One region of the Pseudomonas hamedanensis genome, then DNA from elsewhere that is predicted to be linked to it. Evidence: riboswitches for the same ligand, from Rfam matches in the RefSeq annotation. Region 1 holds a riboswitch; each other region holds the start of a gene.

Region 1 (7,014 bases):
TTGATGGTGTTCGTGATGTCGCTCGGTTACTACGTCACCCCGGCGTTGCTCGGCGGCGCGCAGAACATGATGCTGCCGGAGTTCATCATTCAGCAGGTGCAGTCGTTCCTCAACTGGGGCCTGGCGAGTGCCGGTGCGGCGTTGTTGATCGCGATCACTTTGGTGCTGTTCTACTTCTACCTGAAGCTACAGCCGGAATCCCCGGTTGGCGCCAGTAACGCGAGGTAAGCCGACATGCTCCTGACTCCCAATGCCATGAGCCGGCGGATGCGCTTCGGCTTGTATGCAACCACCGGGCTGATCGGTCTGTTCCTGCTGTTGCCGATCGTGTTCATCGTGCTGCTGTCGTTCGGCTCATCGCAGTGGCTGGTGTTTCCGCCGCCGGGCTGGACGCTGAAATGGTACGGCCAGTTCTTTTCCAACCCCGACTGGATGAACGCCGCCGCCGCCAGCCTCAAGGTTGCCGTGCTGACCACGATCTGCGCGGTGGCGCTCGGTTTGCCAACCGCGTTTGCCTTGGTGCGCGGCCGTTTTCCCGGACGGGAAATGCTCTACGGCCTGTTCACCCTGCCGATGATCGTGCCGTTGGTGATCATCGCCGTGGCGGTGTACGCGCTGTTTCTCAAGCTCGGTTACACCGGGACGATGTTCGCTTTCGTGGTCAGCCACGTGATCGTCGCCTTGCCGTTTACCATCATCTCGATCATCAACTCGCTGAAGCTGTTCGATCAGTCGATTGAAGACGCCGCGGTGATCTGCGGCGCCTCGCGCCTGCAAGCGGTGTTCAAGGTGACGTTCCCGGCGATTCGTCCGGGCATGGTCGCCGGCGCCCTCTTCGCCTTCCTGGTTTCGTGGGACGAAGTGGTGCTCAGCGTGATGATGGCAAGTCCCACACTGCAAACCCTGCCCGTGAAAATGTGGACCACCCTGCGCCAGGACCTGACCCCGGTGATCGCCGTCGCTTCGACGCTGCTGATCGGCCTGTCGGTGTTAGTCATGGTGATCGCCGCCGCCCTGCGCCGGCGCAACGAAATCAGCGCCTGAGCGCCCTGGAGTACGACATGAGTGCCGTGATCAAAGACGCATCCGCGCAAAACGACAAACCGCTGGTCAGCCTGCGCAACCTGAACAAGCACTACGGCGACTTTGCCGCCGTCGACAACATCTCGCTGGACATCAAGGACGGTGAGTTCCTGACCTTTCTCGGCTCTAGTGGCTCGGGCAAGAGTACGACGCTGTCGATGCTCGCCGGGTTTGAGACGCCAAGCAGCGGCGAGATCCTCGTCAACGGCCAGTCGCTGGTCAACGTGCCGCCGCACAAGCGTGACATCGGCATGGTCTTTCAACGTTACTCGCTGTTCCCGCATCTGTCGGTGCGCGACAACATCGCGTTCCCGCTGGCGATCCGCAAACTGGCCACGGCCGAGCGTGAAAAACGTGTCGACGCGATGCTGAAACTGGTGCAGCTCGAACAGTTTGCCCATCGCCGCCCTTCGCAACTCTCCGGCGGTCAGCAACAGCGTGTCGCCATTGCGCGGGCGCTGGTTTACGAACCGCGCATCTTGCTGATGGACGAGCCTCTCGGTGCGCTGGATAAAAAGCTGCGCGAGGATTTGCAGGACGAGCTGCGCCAGTTGCACCGTCGCCTGGGCATCACCATCGTTTACGTGACCCACGATCAGGAAGAAGCCATGCGTTTGTCACAGCGCATCGCAATCTTCAGCCACGGCAAAATTGTCGGACTGGGCAGCGGCTATGATCTCTATCAGAATCCGCCGAACGCGTTTGTCGCCTCGTTTCTGGGCAACTCCAACTTTCTCAAGCTCAAGGCGCAGGGCAACGCGGCGGCGAGTTTCGAGGGGCAGGCGCTGTCGATTCGGCTGACAGCGGGGTTGCACACCGATCAGGATGTGTTGCTGATGGTACGCCCGGAAAAAGCGCTGGCGTTGAGCGTGCAGCAAGCGATTGATGAGCCGTTGGCGGCGGGTTGGAATGAGGTTTCGGCCAAGGTCGTGGAGGTGCTGTTTCTCGGTGAGAGCCAGACGTGCAGCGTGGTGACGTCGGGAGGGACTTCGATGACGGTGAAAGCGTTGTCAGCCGCGGGCATGCCGCTCAAGGCCGGGGACCCGGTGCGGGTGCGCTGGGCCACGGCGGATGCGTGCGTTTATACCGAGTGGACCGAGGGAGACCTCAACAAGGCTGCCGGTGCTCATTGAGTTTTCCCTGACACCCCACGCCCCCCTGTAGGAGTGAGCCTGCTCGCGATAGCGGTATGTCAGACACCAACGATGTTGACTTATAGACCGCTATCGCGAGCAGGCTCACTCCTACAATTGGACCGCATTTCACCCTCGGGTCACCCCAGCGTCGGGCTGCGGTGGCCCTTTTTCAGACGATGGGCGTAAAACCTTCAATCTCATCCGGCCACGCCGTCAGCACTTCAAACCCGGTCTCGGTGACCGCGACCATATGCTCCCACTGCGCCGACAGCGAGCCATCCTTGGTCAGCACGGTCCAGCCATCGGGCATGTTCTTCACATGACGCTTGCCGGCATTGAGCATCGGTTCGACGGTAAAAATCATTCCGGCCTTGAGCTTCAAGCCCTGATTGGGAAAGCCGTAATGCAGAATCTGCGGCTCATCGTGATAGACCTTGCCAATGCCATGGCCGCAATACTCGCGCACCACGCTGAAGCCCTCCTTCTCCGCCAGGCTCTGGATCGCATGGCCGATATCGCCCAGCGTCGCCCCCGGACGCACGGCGCGAATGCCCGCGCACATGGCCTCGTAGGTGGTCTTGATCAGGTGCTGCGCCTCGGGCGTCGCTTCGCCGACGACGTACATGCGACTGGTGTCGCCGAACCAGCCGTCCTTGATCACCGCGATGTCGAGGTTGACGATGTCGCCGTCCTTCAGCGGCGTACCCGACGGTATCCCGTGACACACCACATCGTTGACCGACGCACAGACGGTTTTCGGAAAACCGTGATAACCGACATTGGCCGGCACGGCTTTTTGCACGTTGACGATGTAATCGTTGCACAGCCGGTCCAGCTCATCGGTGGTCACACCGGCTTTGACATGCGGCACCAGCATGGCCAGCACTTGCGCGGCGAGTTTGCCGGCCGCGCGGGATTCTGCGATCTCGGCCGGGGTGTTGAGCTTGATCTGGTTTCTCATGCGCTGACGGCTTCCTGGGTCAGTTGATGCAGATCCAGTCCGCCGTTCTGTTCGGCGCGGATCAGCAGGCGGCAAATGGCGCTGTGGTCGAGGTTGGGGTGCAATTCGGCGAGCATGCCGATGCGCATCCAGTGCTCGGCCTGCGCGTTGATCGAGCGGCTGAGTGCATTGCTGGAGACGCGCAGATTCTCGTGCATATCCTCTGAAATCTTTACGATGCCCATATGTATATCCGATACGATTTGTATATGGATCGTATATTAATCAGCGCACACGACAGATTGCAATGCCAACAGCTAGCTCGATGCCGTGGCAGATTCGCCTCCCCCTCCACCGCGCAAATCGACTACCATGCCGCCGCTGGTTCCCAAACGGGATTAATAGGGAATCCGAGGTGCTTCGCGCATCAATCGGAACTGCCCCCGCAACTGTAGGTGCCGAGCCTGCTCCACGACTGCCACTGGGTTGCCCCCGGGAAGGCCGGAGCATGGCGATGACGCATCAGTCAGGAGACCTGCCGGCACAGTGACTGACCAACCGGCGGGGTGTCCGGGAAGGACATCGTGCCGCGCGCATTTTTGCTTGAGCCCGGCCTTACGCTGTCGCCATGACCGCGTTCGCTGATGTGTTTCCAAACCGTACCCGCCCGCTTCCGTACGGTTTAATTGGAGACTGCTTCATGCTGCTGCCCCGCGTTGTCACCCTGATTACCGGCCTGGGCCTGAGCGCCCTGGCTCAAGCGGCGCCAACCGACTATCCACTGACGATAGAAAACTGCGGCAGCCCCCTCACTTTCCAGCAGGCGCCCACCCGCACGGTGACCATCGGTCAGGCCGGCACGGAAATGCTCTATGCCTTGGGTCTGGGCGACAAAGTCGTCGGCACGTCGCTGTGGTTCAACGATGTGCTTGCGGAATACAAACCGCAGAACGACAAAATCGAGCGCCTGGCCGATAACGAACCGAGTTTCGAAGCGGTGATCGGCAAGCGCCCGCAACTGGTCGCCGTGGAGCTGGAATGGATGGTCGGTCCGCAAGGCGCGGTGGGCACCCGCGAGCAGTTTCACGAATTGAAGATTCCGACCTATTTGTTGCCCTCCGACTGCGAGGCCAAGGACAACCTCGTCGGTTCCGACGGCACGCGGCTGGCGCCGTTTCGCATCGACAGCATTTATAAAGGCGTGAGCCAACTGGCGGCGATCTTCGACGTGCAGGCACGCGGCGCACAGCTCAATGATCAGCTCAAGGCCAGCCTCGCCCAGTCGATTGCCACCGCCAAACGCACGCAGCGCAAAGACCTCAGCGCACTGGTGTGGTTCTCCAGCGCTGAGATGGACATTGAGCCGTTCGTGGCCGGGCACAAAGGCGTTCCCGATTTCATGCTCAGCACTTTAGGCGTGCGCAATGTCGTCGAGTCGGATGAAGAATGGCCGACCGTCGGCTGGGAAACCCTCGCCAAGGCCAACCCGACGTTCCTGGTCATCGCGCGCATGGATCGTCGGCGCTTCCCGGCTGACGACTATCAGAAAAAACTCGCCTTCCTGCGCAGCGATCCCGTGACGCGCAACATGGACGCGGTCAAACACAACCGCATCATCATCCTCGACGCCATGGCGATGCAGGCCAGCCTGCGCACCTTCGCGGGTCTCGAACAACTGGCCACGGCCATCAGCGGCTTCGATCTTTCGCAATGAGCAGACGCCTGATCCGTTTATTGCTGGTCCTGCTGGTGCTTTCGCTGGCCTTGGTCGGCGGCGTGGCGATTGGCGAAACCGCAATCGAGCCGAGCGTGGTGCTACAGGTGCTGGCAAACAAGCTGTGGGCCGCCGGGTATGTGCTTGATCCGATCGACGAAGGCATCGTCTGGAATTACCGCCTGACCCGCGTATTGGTGGCGGCGGCCTGTGGTGCCGGCCTGGCGACATGCGGAGTGATCCTGCAATCGCTGTTGCGCAATCCGCTGGCCGACCCGTATTTGCTGGGCATCTCGGCCGGGGCTTCGACTGGCGCAGTGATGGTCGCCCTGCTCGGCGTCGGCGCCGGTGTGATTTCGCTGTCGGCCGGGGCATTTGCCGGGGCGGTCACTGCGTTCGTGCTGGTGATTGTACTGGCCCGGATCAGCGGTTCGGCCAGCGGCACCGGGCCAATCATTCTCGCGGGCATTGCCGGCTCGCAATTGTTCAACGCCCTCACGGCCTTTCTGATCACCCGCTCGGCCAGTTCCGAACAGGCGCGCGGGATCATGTTCTGGCTGCTCGGCAATCTCGGCGGCGTGCGTTGGCCTTCGGTGTGGCTGGCGGTGCCGGTGGCCCTGCTCGGGCTGGTGGTCTGCCTGTGGCATCGGCGCGCGCTCGACGCGTTTACCTTCGGCGCGGACTCGGCGGCGTCCCTCGGCATCCCGGTGCGCCGCGTGCAGATTTTGCTGATCGGCTGCGCCGCGCTGGTGACGGCGGTGATGGTGTCGATTGTCGGCTCGATCGGCTTTGTCGGCTTGGTGATTCCCCACGCCGCACGGCTGCTGCTCGGCACCGGGCATGCTCGGCTGCTGCCGGCCAGCGCTTTGGGTGGCGCGGTGTTTCTGATCGCCGCTGATGTGCTGTCGCGCACCCTGATCAAGGGTCAGGTGATTCCGGTGGGCGTCATCACTGCACTGGTCGGCGCACCGGTATTCGCCCTGATTCTGGTGGGCCGGAGAGCCGCACGATGAACAACGTTCTGAGCTGTGCCGGGCTGGCATTCAACGTGCGCGGTGCGCAATTGCTTGACGGCATCAGTCTGGACGTCCAGCGCGGCGAGACGCTGGGCATTGTCGGGCCGAACGGCTCGGGTAAATCGACGTTGCTCAAATTGCTCGCCGGCCTGCGCGAACCGAGCGCGGGCCAGGTGCAGCTTGCCGGTCAGGTACTCGGCAGAATGTCACGGCGCAGCATTGCGCAAACACTCGCCGTGGTTGAACAACAGGCCGACACCGACGATGGCATTCGCGTGTTCGACGCCGTCGCGCTGGGGCGCACACCCTGGTTGTCGGCGCTGCAACCCTGGTCGGACGCCGACGAGAGCATCGTCCAACAAGCCTTGGTCGACGTCGACGCCGTGCACCTGCGCAACCGCCTCTGGCGCAGCCTCTCCGGCGGTGAACGGCAACGCGTGCACATCGCTCGGGCGCTGGCGCAGCGACCACAGATTCTGCTGCTCGACGAGCCGGCCAACCACCTCGACATTCAGCATCAGTTGAGCATTCTGCAAGTGGTGCGCGCACTGCCGGTGACTACGTTGATCGCTCTGCACGACCTCAATCAGGCGCTCAAATGCGATCGCCTGGCAGTGCTGGAGCGCGGGCGTCTGGTCGCGCTTGGCGAGCCGCTGCAAGTGCTGACGCCAGAGCGTTTACAGACGACTTTCGGGGTCAGGGCGCACTATCTGACGGACCCGTTCGACGGCGCGCAGATTCTACGCTTTCATTCGTGACCGATTGCCGGGTCTCAAAGACCTGCTCCCACCATCAGGTTTTGCGGCTGTCCTGAAGCCCGAGTACGCCCCGAGCCCCTGTGGGAGTGGGCTTGCTCACGAAGGCGGCGGGTCAGGTAATTCATCTGTGGCTGGCACTCCGCTTTCACGAGCAGGCTCACTCCTACATTGGGTTTTTTGGGTTGTCGCGAATCTGAGTGCCACCGCAAATCCTGTAGGAGTGAGCCTGCTCGCGAAGGCGGCGGGCCAGTTAATTCATCTGTGGCTGGCACTCCGCTTTCGCGAGCAAGCCCGCTCCCACACTGGGTTTTGTGGGTTGTCGCGAATCTGAGTGCCACCGCAAATCCTGTAGGAGTGAGCCTGCTCG
Region 2 (7,014 bases), 670 kb from region 1:
GCGGTGCCTTCGTCGGAGCCGCCGTAGGCGTAAGCGCCCCAGTTCAGATAGACCTCGGCAAGGTCCTCGCGGGTCTGCCACAAACGGCCGTCGATGGCGCCCTGCACGCCCGCGCCGTAGGCACCGGGTTTGGCGCCGAAAATTCGCCAGCCGGCCTGACGCCGTGCGGTGTCCTCGTCGACGCCCGATTGCAATAAGGCTTCACGTTCAGCGCGCACCCTGGCGGCCAGCGGGTTCAAGTCGTCCGGCTCATCGAGTGCGGCAACCGCTTGCACAGCGGCGTCGAACAGGCGGATCAAATTGGCAAACGCATCGCGGAAAAACCCGGAGACGCGCAGCGTGACGTCAACCCGTGGGCGATCGAGCAGGCTCAGCGGCAGAATCTCGAAATCATCCACGCGCTGACTGCCCGTGGCCCAGACCGGACGCACGCCCATCAACGCCATGGCCTGGGCGATGTCATCGCCGCCGGTACGCATGGTGGCGGTGCCCCAGACTGACAGCCCGATCTGGCGCAAGTGGTCGCCGTGGTCCTGCAAGTGCCGCTCAAGAATCAGCGTGGCGGACTGAAAACCGATGCGCCACGCGGTGGTGGTCGGCAGGTTGCGCACGTCGACCGAATAAAAATTGCGCCCGGTGGGCAGCACGTCGAGACGACCGCGACTGGGGGCGCCGCTGGGGCCGGCCGGGACGAAACGACCGCTCAGGGCGTCAAGCAGACCGCGCATTTCGGCGGGGCCGCAAGCGTCCAGGCGTGGGGCGACGATGTCACGCAGGTGGTCGAGGATTGCATTAACCTCAGCCCAACCCGGTCCCTGTAGGAGTGAGCCTGCTCGCGATAGCGGAGTGTCAGCCAATATTGAGTCAACTGATACACCGCTTTCGCGAGCAAGCCCGCTCCCACACGGGTCGTGCAGTGCCTGGGCGATAAGCTGGGTGGCGAACAATTCAAGCCGTTCGCGAGTGTCGCCGGCGCTACGCCAGACTTCATCGCTGAGGGTTTGCAACTCAATGGGGCGCGGACCGGTCCACGGATCGGCCAATGCGCAGTCGAGCGGATCAAAACCCAGTGCAAACGCCTTGGCCAGTGCCCGCAACAAACTCGACTGCGCGCCCTTGCCGTCGCCACGTGGTATGCGCAGCAGCGCGAGCAAGGTGTCGATGCGCAACCGTCCGCTCGGCGATTCGCCGAAAATGTGCAGACCATCGCGGATCTGCGATTCCTTCAAGTCGCACAAATAGGTGTCCAGACGGGGCAACCAGATCGCCGCGTCAGCGTCGCTGTCCAGTGCTGCATCCAGTTGCAGCTCACGGTCGATTTGCGTGTCACGCACCAGTTGCAGAATGTCGCGTTGCAGCTCTCGGGCGCGGCGCGGATCAAGCAACTGCGCTTCATAATATTCGTCGGCGAGCAATTCCAGATTGCGCAACGGCCCATAGGTTTCGGCGCGAGTCAGCGGCGGCATCAGGTGGTCGATGATCACCGCCTGCGTACGCCGCTTGGCCTGGGCGCCCTCGCCCGGGTCATTGACGATAAACGGATAGATGTTGGGCAACGGCCCCAGCAGCGCATCCGGCCAGCACTGTTCCGAGAGGCCGACGCCTTTGCCCGGCAGCCATTCGAGGTTGCCATGCTTGCCGACATGGATCAGCGCATGCGCGTTATAGGCGCTGCGTAACCAGAAATAGAACGCCAGATAACCGTGGGGCGGCACCAGATCCGGGTCGTGATACACGGCGCTCGGATCGACCTGATAACCGCGCGCCGGTTGAATGCCGACAAAGGTCAGGCCCAAGCGCAAACCGGCAATCATCATGCGTCCGTCACGACACATCGGATCGTCTTGCGGCGCGCCCCAGCGCTCGACCACCGCAGCGCGATTGGCCGGTGGCAGTGCGTTGAACATCGTCTGGTACGCGTCCATCGCCAGGCTTTGCTGGCACGGACGCAGGTCGAGGCTGTCGAGGTCGTTGCTGACACCACCGAGCAACTGCTGAATCAACGCGGTGCCGCTATCGGGCAATTCAGCGGTGATCGGGTAGCCCTCGTCCCGCAACGCACGCAGTATATTCAGCGCCGCCGCCGGCGTATCGAGGCCGACGCCGTTGCCGATGCGGCCGTCGCGAGTCGGGTAATTGGCGAGGATCAGCGCGACGCGTTTTTCGCCGTTCGGCACTTGTGCCAGATCGATCCAGCGCCGCGCCAGTTCGGCAACAAAATCCATGCGCTCCGGCTGCGCGCGATAGCAGACCACATCCGACTGACTGCGCTCGCTGCGCCAGGCCAGGTCCTTGAAGCTGATCGGCCGGCTGATGATGCGCCCGTCCAGTTCCGGCAAGGCAATGTGCATGGCCAGATCGCGCGGCCCCAGGCCCTGCTCGCTGTCGCGCCAGCCCGGCTCGTTGTCCTGCGCGCAGATCGCCTGAATCACCGGGATGTTGCGGCGAAACGGCCGCAGGTGCGGCGCCTCCGGGCTGGACTGGGCGAAACCGGTGGTGTTGAGGATCAGCCGCGCCTCGACGTCGTCCAGCCAGTCTTCGACCACTGCCAGGCAGCCCGGCTCTTTCAGACTGGCGACGGCGATCGGCAGCGGATTGAGCCCGGCGGCCTGCAAGCGCTGGCAGAAAACATCGATAAACGCCGTGTTGGCCGCTTGCAGGTGCGAGCGGTAGAACAGCACCGCCGCGACCGGTTTTTCAGGCAGCCATTCGGCTTGCCAGTCGCTCAGCGCGGCGGACGTTTTGTCGGGGTGGTAAATCGCCGTGCGCGGCAACGCTTGCGGTTCAGCCCAAGGGTAATCGCGGGCGAGCCAACGGCTGGCCAGACAACGGAAGAAATCCAGCGCATTACCCATGCCGCCCTGACGCAAGAACTGCCAGAGGCGATCACGATCCACTGCGTCGACGGTACTCAGGTCGCTGAACTCAGGGTCGGGCCGGTCGTCGCCCGGCACCAGGATCACCTGCACGCCCCGCTCGGACAGTTCAACCAGACGCTCGACACCATAGCGCCAATAGGCGATGCCACCGTGCAGCGAAATCACAATCACCTTGGCGTGGCGCAGCACTTCGTCGACGTACAGGTCGACCGACGCATGGTTCTGCACCTGCATCGGGTTGGCCAGGCGCAGGCTCGGGTAGTCATCGGGCAGTTGCCGGGCCGCTTCGGCGAGCAGGGCCAGGCTCGAATCGCCGCTGCACAGGATCACCAGGTCGGCGGGGGTTTGTCCAAGGTCGGCGATGTTGTCTTCCGAAACGAAACCGCCGGGCTGGGTCCTGAGCAGGTGCATGGATTAAACGCTGAGCGCGGCGCGCAGTTGCGCTTCGAGTTGCACGGCGTCGAGTTGCTGACCGATCAACACCAGACGCGTGGCCCGGGCTTCCTCGGCGCCCCACTGGCGATCGAAGTGCTTGTCGAAACGCGTCCCGACGCCTTGAATCAGCAGGCGCATCGGCTTGTTCGGGATCGCCGCAAAGCCCTTCACGCGCAGGATGCCGTGCTGCACCACCAATTGGGTCAGCGCGTCGAGCAGCAAGCTTTCGTCAGCTTGCGGCAGTTCGATGGAGATCGAGTCGAAGGCGTCGTGATCGTGGTCGTCGTGATCGTCATCGCCGTCGTGGTGGTGATCGTGATGGCTGTGGCGGCTGTCGATGTGTTCTTCGGAACCGGCGCCGAGGCCGATCAGCACGTCCAGTGGCAGACGTCCGTTGCTCGCTTCGACGATTTTTACCGCAGGCGGCAACTCTTCGGCGACTTCCAGACGTACACGCGCAAGGTCTGCCGGGCTGGTCTGGTCGGCTTTGTTGAGGATGACGAGGTCGGCGCTGGCCAGTTGATCGGCGAACAATTCGTGCAGCGGCGATTCGTGGTCCAGGTTCGGGTCAAGTTTGCGCTGGGCGTCGACCTGATCCGGGAACGCGGCGAAGGTGCCGGCGGCCACGGCCGGGCTGTCGACCACGGTAATCACCGCGTCAACGGTGCAGGCACTGCGGATTTCCGGCCACTGGAACGCTTGCACCAAGGGTTTTGGCAGGGCCAGGCCGGACGTTTCGATGAGGATGTGATCGAGGTCGCCACGGCGCGCCACCAGTTCGCGCATCACCGGGAAGAATTCTTCCTGAACGGTGCAGCACAAGCAGCCGTTGGCCAGTTCGTAGACGCGGCCGCTGGCCTCTTCTTCGGTGCAGCCGATGGTGCATTGCTTGAGGATTTCACCGTCGATGCCCAACTCGCCGAACTCATTGACGATCACCGCGATACGACGGCCCTGAGCGTTGTCGAGCATGTGCCGCAGCAAGGTGGTTTTGCCCGAACCGAGGAAGCCGGTGACGATGGTGACGGGGAGTTTGGCCAGTGTTTTCATCGATATGCCCTTTGGCAAGCGGCGGGCATACGGGACGAGAACCGGCAACGCACGCGCGCGCCTGGAGAATTCGCCACCGGATCACCCCGCCCGGTTGAAAGTCAGAAATCTGTGACGAGGCAGGTCTCCTGGCTGACGGTGTTCAGGCCTTGGGCCTGGTATTCGCTGCGCCTTCCCGCTGGCTCCTTGCAAGGAGCCGGCAGTGGCGTGGCAGCGAACAGCACCGTTCACAGTTGCGGGGGCAGCCGCGGCTTTGACCGCGTTCCCTTCTTAGCTTCGGCACGCGCCGAAGAACCTCGAAAGCGCAAGGCTACGCATGCGCGGCAGGCGGGTCAATCTTTGCAATATTATCGCTATATGGACATTAATCTTTCATATATGTATCGAGAACAGATCTCAACTAACACAAAATCTGTAAGTTATCTCTGACATATCAATCGGCCACCAACTAAGTGCAATTCGGCGGACACACTTGAAATAGAGCGCCTGAACACCTTAATTACATTTCTTTACAAAAACACAATTGATAAATTAATACAGGATATGAACCATGGGCCTCACATGGACTGCGCCCCCACAAGAAAGGAATTCTTGCATGCCTGATTACTATCAGTGTTCCATTCTGTTTATTCCTGTCCCCCAAACTTGTGTAGCAACAGCATGAGTGCCGGCCATGCGTTACGGCATTCAGGCGATGCTGTATTGAAGGAACTTGCCGAACAACTGCGTCATCGCCATTACGTGCACAGTGATCAGTATCCGGCGGCGCAGGTTGCGAGGCTGGGGCGCGGAGATTGCCGGGCATTCAATGCGACTTGGGAGCGTTTGCCTCGCGACGGATATTTGCACGCGCAAAACGGTGTCCGCGAGCGGCGCATCTGCAAGTTCGAATATCGTCATCGGGCACACCAATGGACGCCGCTGCCCGACTGCCATTTTTTTCAGGCCCAGGCCCACAACCCGCTGCTGGGCGGGGTACAGCGCACTTATACGCGCAGCGAAGCGGCATTCATCGACTCTGCGGTCCTGCGAACTTTGCTCGCCGCCGACCTGGCACTGATGGAGTTGACCGTCGGCCCGCGTGACTGGCTGGTGACCTGCCATCAATTCCGCATCCTCTGCGATGAACGCAATGCCGGCCACGCCACCCCCGAAGGCCGGCATCGCGACGGGCACGATTTTGTCTTTCAACACCTGATCCAACGCCAGCAAGTCACGGGGGGAGAAAGCCGGATATTTGCGGAAGAAGGCGACTGTGTATTCAGTGCAACTTTGACGGACTACATGGAAACCGTTGTTTTGAATGACCGAATACTTCTGCACGAAGTTTCACCGCTGCAAACATCAGGCATGCATTCGGATCGCGGCAGCCGCGACATGTTGATTATCGACTTCGACCTGGCGGACTATTAATGAATCATTCAAGCCATGCACTTTCAGTCGGCACACCCGGCGCACATGATTTTATTATTGAACAGTTCCAACAGGCCGGAGCGCGACGAACTTGTACCTTGTCGCTGACGGCCAATGAAAATATTTTGTCCGACACTGCGCGCACACTCGGCCAGAACCGGCATTACGAGCGTTACTTGTTCAACGCTCAAGCCATCGAAGGCCAACGCTATGCCGCTGAATTCAACGGCATGCAGATCGAGCACTTTCCCGAAGTCGAAACATTGAAGGCATTGGCGACCCAGGCCGTGCAGGCGATGTTCAACGCCCCTTTCGTCGAGTATCGCGTGTTGTCCGGCGTGCACTGCACACTGAGCGTGCTGGCCGCCCTGAGCGAACCGGGCGACGCCATTGTGTCGCTGGCACCCGCCAGCGGCGGACATTTTGCTACTGGCCCACTGGTGCAAAAAATCGGCAGGCACAGCGTGTTTTGCAGACTGACCGCTGGCGGGCAAATCGATCTCGAGGATTTCCAGCAACAGCTTCAAACCCTCGCGGCGCCCCCCGCTGCTGTACTGCTCGACCACGGCCTGACCACCCGGGCGATCGCCCTTCAGCCGTTGCGCGCCTTGCTCGATCGCTGCGGCCTGCAGCGCACGCTGATTATCTACGACGCCTCGCACACTCTGGGGCTGATCGCCGGTCAGGCCTTCCCCAATCCGCTGGACGACGGGGCCGACATTCTTCAGGGCAACACGCACAAATCCCTCGCCGGTCCGCACCGGGCGCTGATCGTGTCGCGGCGTGCCGACCTCGCCCGGCGGATCGAGCAGACCCTCAGCGGCGGGCTGGTGTCCTCGCCCAACCTGCCCGGCCTGCTGCAATTATTCGTCACCCTTGTGGAAACCCGCCAGTACGGCCAGGCCTACGCCCAGCGCATGTGCGCCAACACCCGCCAGTTGCACGACGCACTGGTCGGCATTCCCGGCTGGACGCTGCACCCCACCGACACGCACCTGCTGTTGCTCGAAGGTGAACAGGCCCGGCAAGCGGCGCAACGGCTCAACGAACTGGGCATTCGGGTCAACAACAAACAGGTCAACGGCCGCGACTGCCTGCGCTTCGGCCTGCAGGAAATTACCCGACTCGGTATCACCGGCGAGGACCTGGATGCCTTGGCGCACATCATCCGCAACGTCCTCAGCGGTGGCGCGAACGGCGTGGACCGCGTCCGCCTGAACCACATCTGTCAACGCCT
Region 3 (7,014 bases), 670 kb from region 1:
CCGGTCAGCCACGGTTTTCAGAACTATCTGTACATCGAGTTCAAGCAGCCCGACACCGCGAGCCTGCGTGAATCCTTGCTGGCCGTCGCTGACCTCGATGTCTACGGCGAAACCTCGACGGCGGCGAGTGGCAAGCACGTCTTGCTCATCGGCGGGCGCGATTCGGGGCTGGATTGGGACACTGCGCGGCAACTGCGTTTTACCCTCGTTCAACCACCCGGCGAGGTCTCTGAGTACCAGCGCGAGCATGCAACGCTGGTGCTGACACCAGACATCGCCGACCTCTCGGCCTATAGCGAAACGCTTGAGCGCTTGCACCGGCAGCGGCCATTCGCTGCCGTGGTGTCGTTCTCGGAGCTGGGCCTGTTGCCCGCCTCACAGCTCGGCGAACGGCTGGGCATCACGCACAACAGCCTGCGCAGCGTCGAAGTCAGCCGCGACAAGCTGCGCTTTCGCCAGTTGCTTCAGGGCAGCCGCTACGAGCTGCCGGCGGCGGCGGTGACCCGTGTCGAGGAGGTTCGCGCCTTCGTTCTGCGTCATGGTCCGGCCATCGTCAAACCCGTCAACGGCTCGGGCAGCCAGGGCGTTTATGCCATCAACCAACCGGAGGACGCCGAGCATCTACAGCTTCAAGGCGACAATCTGATCGAGGCGTTCGCCGGTGGCGATGAATACAGCGTCGAGTCGCTGAGCCTGGACGGCCGCCATCAAATCCTTGGTATCACGCGCAAGCACACCAGCGGCGCGCCGGGTTACGTCGAAACCGGGCATGACTTTCCGGCCGGGCTCGACAACGCCACGCGTGTACAAATCGAAGAAGCCGTGCTGTGGCTGCTCGAACGCATGGGCAACCGCTGGGGACCGGCGCATACCGAGGTCAAGCTCGACGGTTCACGCCTGCAGTTCATCGAAACCCAGACCCGCTTCGGCGGCGACCAGATCTGGGAAATGGTCTGGAAAACCACCGGCGTGCACCTGGCCGCCAGCACCCTCGCCGCCATGACCGGCATCGCGCTGCCGGCGCCGGAAAAGCACTACGTGAAAATGGCGATCCGCTACATCGAAGCGGACCCCGCCACTGACCCGCAACCGCTACAGGCACGTCTGCTGGAGCAACCCTTCGCCCTGCGCGCGAGCCTCAACCACGACAAGTTCGGCCGCCCGATCCGCCGCTCCGCCGACCGTCACGGCTACGTGTTGCTGGCCTGTCGCGAGGCGGACGACCCGGTGCTGTTCAACGCCGCGATTTCCCACCCACCTTTCACTACGCAAGGACAGGCGCAATGACCACACAAGAGACGCTGTACCGCATCGATGGGCCGATCAGCGCTGATTTCCCGCTGATCTCTTTTTCCACCAACGTCTACGACAATCCGGCGGACATTTTCGGTTCGATCACCGATCTGGCCCGCTACTTCAAGGCCGTGGAATTCGAAATCGGCGAAGACGCCGAAAAGGTGTTCTGGTCGCTCAGCATCGAACAACGTGCGAACCTCGCCCGACAGATCCGCAGCTTCACCGAGCAAAACGGCATCACGTTGACGGTGCATGCCGGCTGGTGGGGCCGCGAGTACAACCTGTGTTCCCCTGATCTGGCCGAACGTGGACAAGCCGTGGACTGCCTGACTGCTGCCGTGGACTTTTCCTGTCAGGCCGGCGCCACCAGCGTCACCTTCCACCCCGGCTACAAGGATCAACTGGAAAACCGCGAGCTGCTCGACAACCTGATCGCCGCCATCAATCAAGTCAAGGCACGTTGCAATACGACGGGCATCGCCCTGTGCCTGGAAAACATGGGCGGTCAGCGGCCGAAATTCCCGGTTTTCACGGTCGAGGAACACCTGCGTTTCCACCAGCAAACCGGCTGCTTCGTGACCATCGATGTGACGCACCTGTGCTCACTGCTGCCGTATGGCGACGAGCTGTTCGCCGCCATCGCCGCTCTCGCGCCGGTGACCCGCCATTTGCACATCGCCGACCTCAACGACACCCACCACCAGCACCTGCCGATCGGCGAAGGCAACCTGCGCCTGAGCGATGTGCTCAATCGCTTTGCAGTCAATGGCTATCGCGGGGTGGCGGTGGTCGAAGAATTCATTCCGCGCTTTTCCACCGAGTACTACCTGGAAAAAGCCCTGGCCTATAAAAACGGCGTGGAGAAGCTGCTCGCCGACGCGCGCCGCAGCACCCATGCCGGCTGAGTCCGCACTGGCAAAACCGGCGGCGCACAACGAGATTGCGACCGGCATTCGCGATGCGCTGCCGCTCGTCTTTTCGCTGCTGCTGACCTTCAGCCTGATCGGCATGCTCGGGCGCCGCCATGGCCTGGACTTGCCGGCCATGGTGGTGTTCAGCGGCACGGTGATGGCCTCGCCGTTGCAACTGACCCTGCTGGAAACCCCGGCGCATCTGCTCAATGCTTTCGGCGTGCTGGTGTCGGCACTGAGCATCAACCTGCGTTTTCTGGTGTTCACGCTGAGCCTGAAATCGAGCCTCGACGGCCCGATCAAAACGTTCGTCCCGGCCTTGGCGGTGATGGCTAACGCGGCCTTCACGCTGATGTCGATCCGCAAGGAACAGCAGCCGATCAGCCGCCCGTACGCCAACACCGTGTGCTTGTTGTTGTACGCCGCCGCCCTGCTCGGCACCGTGGTCGGTTACTGCTTCGCCCGCCTGGCCGACGACGCCTTGATGGACCATGCCAGCGTAGTGATTGCGATCTTTCTCAGCGCATCGCTGGGCAAAATGGCGCGCGACCGTCACAGCTTCCATGGACAATGGATTGCCGGTCTGGCCGCTGCCGCGAGTTTGCTCTGGCTGGGCGAAATCAGCCTGCTGTTGGTGTTGGCGGTCACGGTCCTGACGAGTTACGCCTATGACCGACCCTAGTACCTTCTGGCTGTACGTTGCGATCTGCGCGCTGGTGTCGGCGGTGTGCCGCTTGTTGCCGCTGGCGGTCAATGTCGAACGGCTGTCCGGCGGTGCCCGCACCTTCATCGACCGGCTTGGCAAATACACCTCGGTGGCGATGCTGGTCAGCCTGCTGGCCGGGGCGCTGTATCCGCTGGCGACACAACAGGCGGCGGCCATGCCGTGGATTGTGCCGGTGGCGCTGGCCTGGCTGCTGAGCCTGACGCGACTGAAGTCTTACTATGCGTTTCTGATTGCTTTGGCGGTGTACGTGCTGCTCGCCCTGCGCTAGTCGTCGATTGACGGCGATCCCCGCCCATGCTCTCCTACACAACTTGTTACGGGTGCCCTTCACAGGGTGAAACGGGAAACCGGTGAATCATGTGCTTTACTCTCAAGCCATGTCAGTCCGGTGCTGCCCCCGCAACGGTAAGCGAGCGAAGCGTCAGATCCACTGTGCCCCGGCATGGGAAGGTGATGCTTGCAGGTCGGCTTCAATGCCAGCCCCTCGTGAGCCCGGAGACCGGCCCGCAACACACAGTGCGCCTCGGCGTCACTGCACCAGACAAACCCGCGGTGGGCGGGCGCTGTTCGAACCTCTGCGGGCCTGACTCGCGGGGAGTCTGCATGCGCTCTGTTCACCCGCTGACACTTCAGAGGGAAGCGCCATGTCGATTATCAGCAGCACCGGCAACACCACGGACACCATCTCCAGCACCAGCACCCTGTCGCAACGCCTGATCGCCGCGCTGCTGGCGTCGATCCTCGGCGCCGGCCTCGTCTATTTCGCCGGTTTCTCGCACATCGAAGCGGTGCACAACGCCGCCCACGATACCCGCCACAGCGCCGCGTTCCCGTGCCACTGAGACCTGCCGAGATGATCAAGCGCATTGCCCAAACCGCAGGCTTCAGCGGCCTGCTGGCCGCCCTGCTGCAAAGCTTCTGGGTGTCGCCGCTGATTTTGCAGGCGGAAACCTACGAGCAAGCAGAGCCTGTGGCCGAAGCTCACGAACACGCCGCCGGGGCTGCTGCTCATAGCCATGACAGCGAAGCCTGGGAGCCGGAAAACGGCTGGCAACGTGTGGTGTCGACCACGGGCGGCAATCTGGTCGTCGCCGTCGGTTTCGCCCTGATGCTTGCCGGCCTGTACACGCTGCGTGCGCCGAAGAAAACCTCGCAGGGCCTGCTCTGGGGCCTGGCCGGTTACGCGACGTTCGTGCTGGCACCGACCCTGGGCCTGCCGCCGGAATTGCCGGGCACTGCCGCGGCGGACCTGGCTTCACGGCAGCTCTGGTGGATCGGTACGGCCGCCTCCACCGCTGTCGGCCTGGCCTTGCTTGCGTTCAGCCACAACTGGCTGATGAAGATCTTCGGCGTCGCCATCCTGCTGGTGCCCCACGTAATCGGCGCGCCGCAGCCGCAGGTGCATTCGATGCTTGCCCCACAAGCATTGGAAACTCAGTTCAAGATTGCCTCGCAGTTGACCAACGTCGCGTTCTGGCTGGCCCTGGGCCTGATCAGCGCCTGGTTGTTCCGCCGCAAAATCCGGCATGAATGACGCCAGCACGGCGCCGACCCTGGTGGTCGGCCTGGGCTGCCAGCGTGGCTGCACGGCCGCCACGCTGCGCGCGCTACTTGATCAAGCATTGCAGGCGCATCGCATCGAACTGCGAGCCGTCAAGGCGCTGGCCAGTATCGATTTGAAGCGCGACGAACCGGGTCTGCTGGAACTTGCCAGGCAACTGGAATTGCCCCTGCAATATTTCAGCAGCGCCGAACTGGCCGCTTACCAGCCGCGCCTCAGCCATCACTCTCAGATCGCCTACGAGCGAACCGGCTGTTACGGGGTCGCGGAAAGCGCCGCACTGGCGCTTGCCGAACGGCTGATTCAGGGCCCGGCGAAACTGCTGATTGCCCGGCAAAAATACGCTCAGGCCACCCTGGCGTTGGCCGGCGCTGCCTAAAACCTCGATAATCCCCGCTTTCGATCATGAGCATTGTTCATCTGCGTGCTCATCACTGCGTTTTTCACAGGATCAATCATGACCGTCTACTTCATCGGCGCCGGCCCCGGCGACCCGGAACTGATCACCGTCAAAGGCCAACGGCTGATCCGCGACTGCCCGGTGATCATTTATGCAGGTTCGCTGGTGCCGGCGGCGGTGCTTGAAGGCCATCGCGCCGAAACCGTGGTCAACAGCGCTGAACTGCACCTGGAACAAATCATCGACCTGATCAAGTCTGCCCATGACCGAGGCCAGGACGTGGCAAGGGTGCACTCCGGTGATCCGAGCCTTTATGGCGCGATCGGTGAGCAGATTCGCTGCTTGCGCGAACTTGGTATTCCCTTTGAAATTATCCCTGGTGTCACCGCCACGGCTGCGTGTGCGGCCTTGCTCGGTGCCGAACTGACCCTGCCGGACGTTTCGCAAAGCGTGATTCTGACCCGCTATGCCGACAAGACCACCATGCCGGAGGGCGAAGCACTCGGCAGCCTCGCGCAGCATGGGGCGACCATGGCGATTCATCTGGGGGTCAAGCATCTGGAGAAAATCCTCGAAGAACTGCTGCCGCATTACGGCGCAGACTGCCCGATTGCGGTGGTTCACCGGGCGACGTGGCCGGATCAGGATTGGGTGGTGGGGACGCTGGCGGATATCGCCGGAAAAGTCGAGGCCAAGGGTTTTCGACGCACGGCGCTGATTCTGGTCGGACGAGTGCTAGGCAGTGAAGTATTCAGCGAGTCATCGCTGTATCGCGCCGGGCATGCTCACCTCTATCGCCCATGAGGACCCCTTCGCGAGCAAGCTCGCTCCCACATTTGACCGCATTCCAAATGTGGGAGCGAGCTTGCTCGCGAAGGCATCATTGAAGAACGTTTGTGGCGAGGGAGCTTGCTCCCGCCTGACTGCAAGGCAGTCACAATCCGGTCGACACCTTTCCACGGTGAAAGGTTTGTCCGGTTTGGGATCGCTGCGCGATCCAGCGGGAGCAAGCTCCCTCGCCACAGGAACGCCTTACTTAGTAGTAGGCGTTTTCTTTTTGCGTGTGGTCAGTCACGTCGCGCACGCCCTTGAGTTCGGGGATACGCTCAAGCAAGGTGCGCTCGATGCCTTCCTTCAGGGTGACATCGGCCTGGCCGCAGCCCTGGCAACCGCCACCGAACTGCAGAACAGCGATGCCGTCTTCAACCACATCGATCAGGCTGACCTGACCGCCGTGGCTGGCCAGCCCCGGGTTGATTTCGGTTTGCAGGTAATAGTTGATGCGCTCGTTGACCGGGCTGTCGGCGTTGACCATCGGGACTTTGGCGTTAGGCGCCTTGATGGTCAGCTGGCCGCCCATGCGGTCGGTGGCGTAGTCGACGACGGCGTCATCGAGAAACGCTTCGCTGAACGAGTCGATGTACGCGGTGAAGCTTTTCAGCCCCAGCGCGGTGTCTTCGGGTTTCTCTTCGCCCGGCTTGCAGTAGGCAATGCAGGTTTCGGCGTACTGGGTGCCAGGCTGGGTGATGAAGACGCGGATGCCGATACCCGGGGTGTTCTGCTTGGAGAGCAGATCGGCCAGGTAATCGTGGGCGGCGTCAGTAATGGTAATAGCGGTCATGGAAACTCCTCGCAGGCTTGGGCGCAGTTTACGCCAATCATTGCGCCGGACAAAGTCCTAGTATTTTTGTCGGGAAAGATTCTCGATAGTTCACCCTGCATCCCCTGTGGGAGCGGGCTTGCTCGCGAAAGCGGTGGCGCATACAAGGATGATGCTGCCTGATAGCGCGCCTTCGCGAGCAAGCCCGCTCCCACAGGTTCTGTTCCGAATATCCCATTCAGCGGTAGCGATGACTCATAGGTTCTCGTACCGATTCATATCCAGCACGCCCTCCTCCACGGGATCGGTCTCGTGGATGTACTGGCTCAAGTCGTGGAAGTAGAACCAGAATTGCGGATGACTGCGACGAATCCCCCAACGCTCGACGATGTTCTCGAAACGGTTGGCGTCTCTGGCGTTTTCCATGGCATCGACGAAGGCCGGCACTTGCTCGGCCGGGACGTTGAACATGAAGTTCGGGTAACTGCTGAGTACGCCGGGATAGATCGTCAACGTGTC

The links. Region 1 has a riboswitch for cobalamin ahead of HU739_RS05785 (ABC transporter substrate-binding protein). Riboswitches for the same ligand answer to the same signal wherever they lie in the genome.
Region 2: it holds a riboswitch for cobalamin, as region 1 does, so the genes downstream of both, cobW (cobalamin biosynthesis protein CobW) here and HU739_RS05785 (ABC transporter substrate-binding protein) in region 1, are expected to answer to the same signal.
Region 3: it holds a riboswitch for cobalamin, as region 1 does, so the genes downstream of both, HU739_RS03055 (CbtB domain-containing protein) here and HU739_RS05785 (ABC transporter substrate-binding protein) in region 1, are expected to answer to the same signal.

Annotation. Positions count from the first base shown of each region.
Region 1 is NZ_CP077091.1:1,354,520-1,361,533, forward strand. Features, by position in the region: gene HU739_RS05760 (ABC transporter permease) at 1-228, shown strand, start outside; gene HU739_RS05765 (ABC transporter permease) at 235-1,044, shown strand; gene HU739_RS05770 (ABC transporter ATP-binding protein) at 1,062-2,216, shown strand; gene map (type I methionyl aminopeptidase) at 2,389-3,180, opposite strand; gene HU739_RS05780 (ParD-like family protein) at 3,177-3,404, opposite strand; cobalamin riboswitch at 3,525-3,716, shown strand; gene HU739_RS05785 (ABC transporter substrate-binding protein) at 3,860-4,873, shown strand; gene HU739_RS05790 (FecCD family ABC transporter permease) at 4,870-5,886, shown strand; gene HU739_RS05795 (ABC transporter ATP-binding protein) at 5,883-6,647, shown strand.
Region 2 is NZ_CP077091.1:689,258-696,271, reverse strand. Features, by position in the region: gene cobN (cobaltochelatase subunit CobN) at 1-3,290, opposite strand, end outside; gene cobW (cobalamin biosynthesis protein CobW) at 3,294-4,364, opposite strand; cobalamin riboswitch at 4,466-4,678, opposite strand; gene HU739_RS03085 (2OG-Fe dioxygenase family protein) at 5,025-5,777, shown strand; gene HU739_RS03080 (hypothetical protein) at 5,777-7,014, shown strand, end outside.
Region 3 is NZ_CP077091.1:681,071-688,084, reverse strand. Features, by position in the region: gene HU739_RS03075 (ATP-grasp domain-containing protein) at 1-1,287, shown strand, start outside; gene HU739_RS03070 (sugar phosphate isomerase/epimerase family protein) at 1,284-2,201, shown strand; gene HU739_RS03065 (AzlC family ABC transporter permease) at 2,191-2,889, shown strand; gene HU739_RS03060 (hypothetical protein) at 2,876-3,202, shown strand; cobalamin riboswitch at 3,236-3,456, shown strand; gene HU739_RS03055 (CbtB domain-containing protein) at 3,579-3,776, shown strand; gene HU739_RS03050 (CbtA family protein) at 3,788-4,468, shown strand; gene HU739_RS03045 (cobalamin biosynthesis protein) at 4,461-4,874, shown strand; gene cobM (precorrin-4 C(11)-methyltransferase) at 4,953-5,699, shown strand; gene nfuA (Fe-S biogenesis protein NfuA) at 5,932-6,516, opposite strand; gene HU739_RS03030 (fatty acid cis/trans isomerase) at 6,751-7,014, opposite strand, start outside.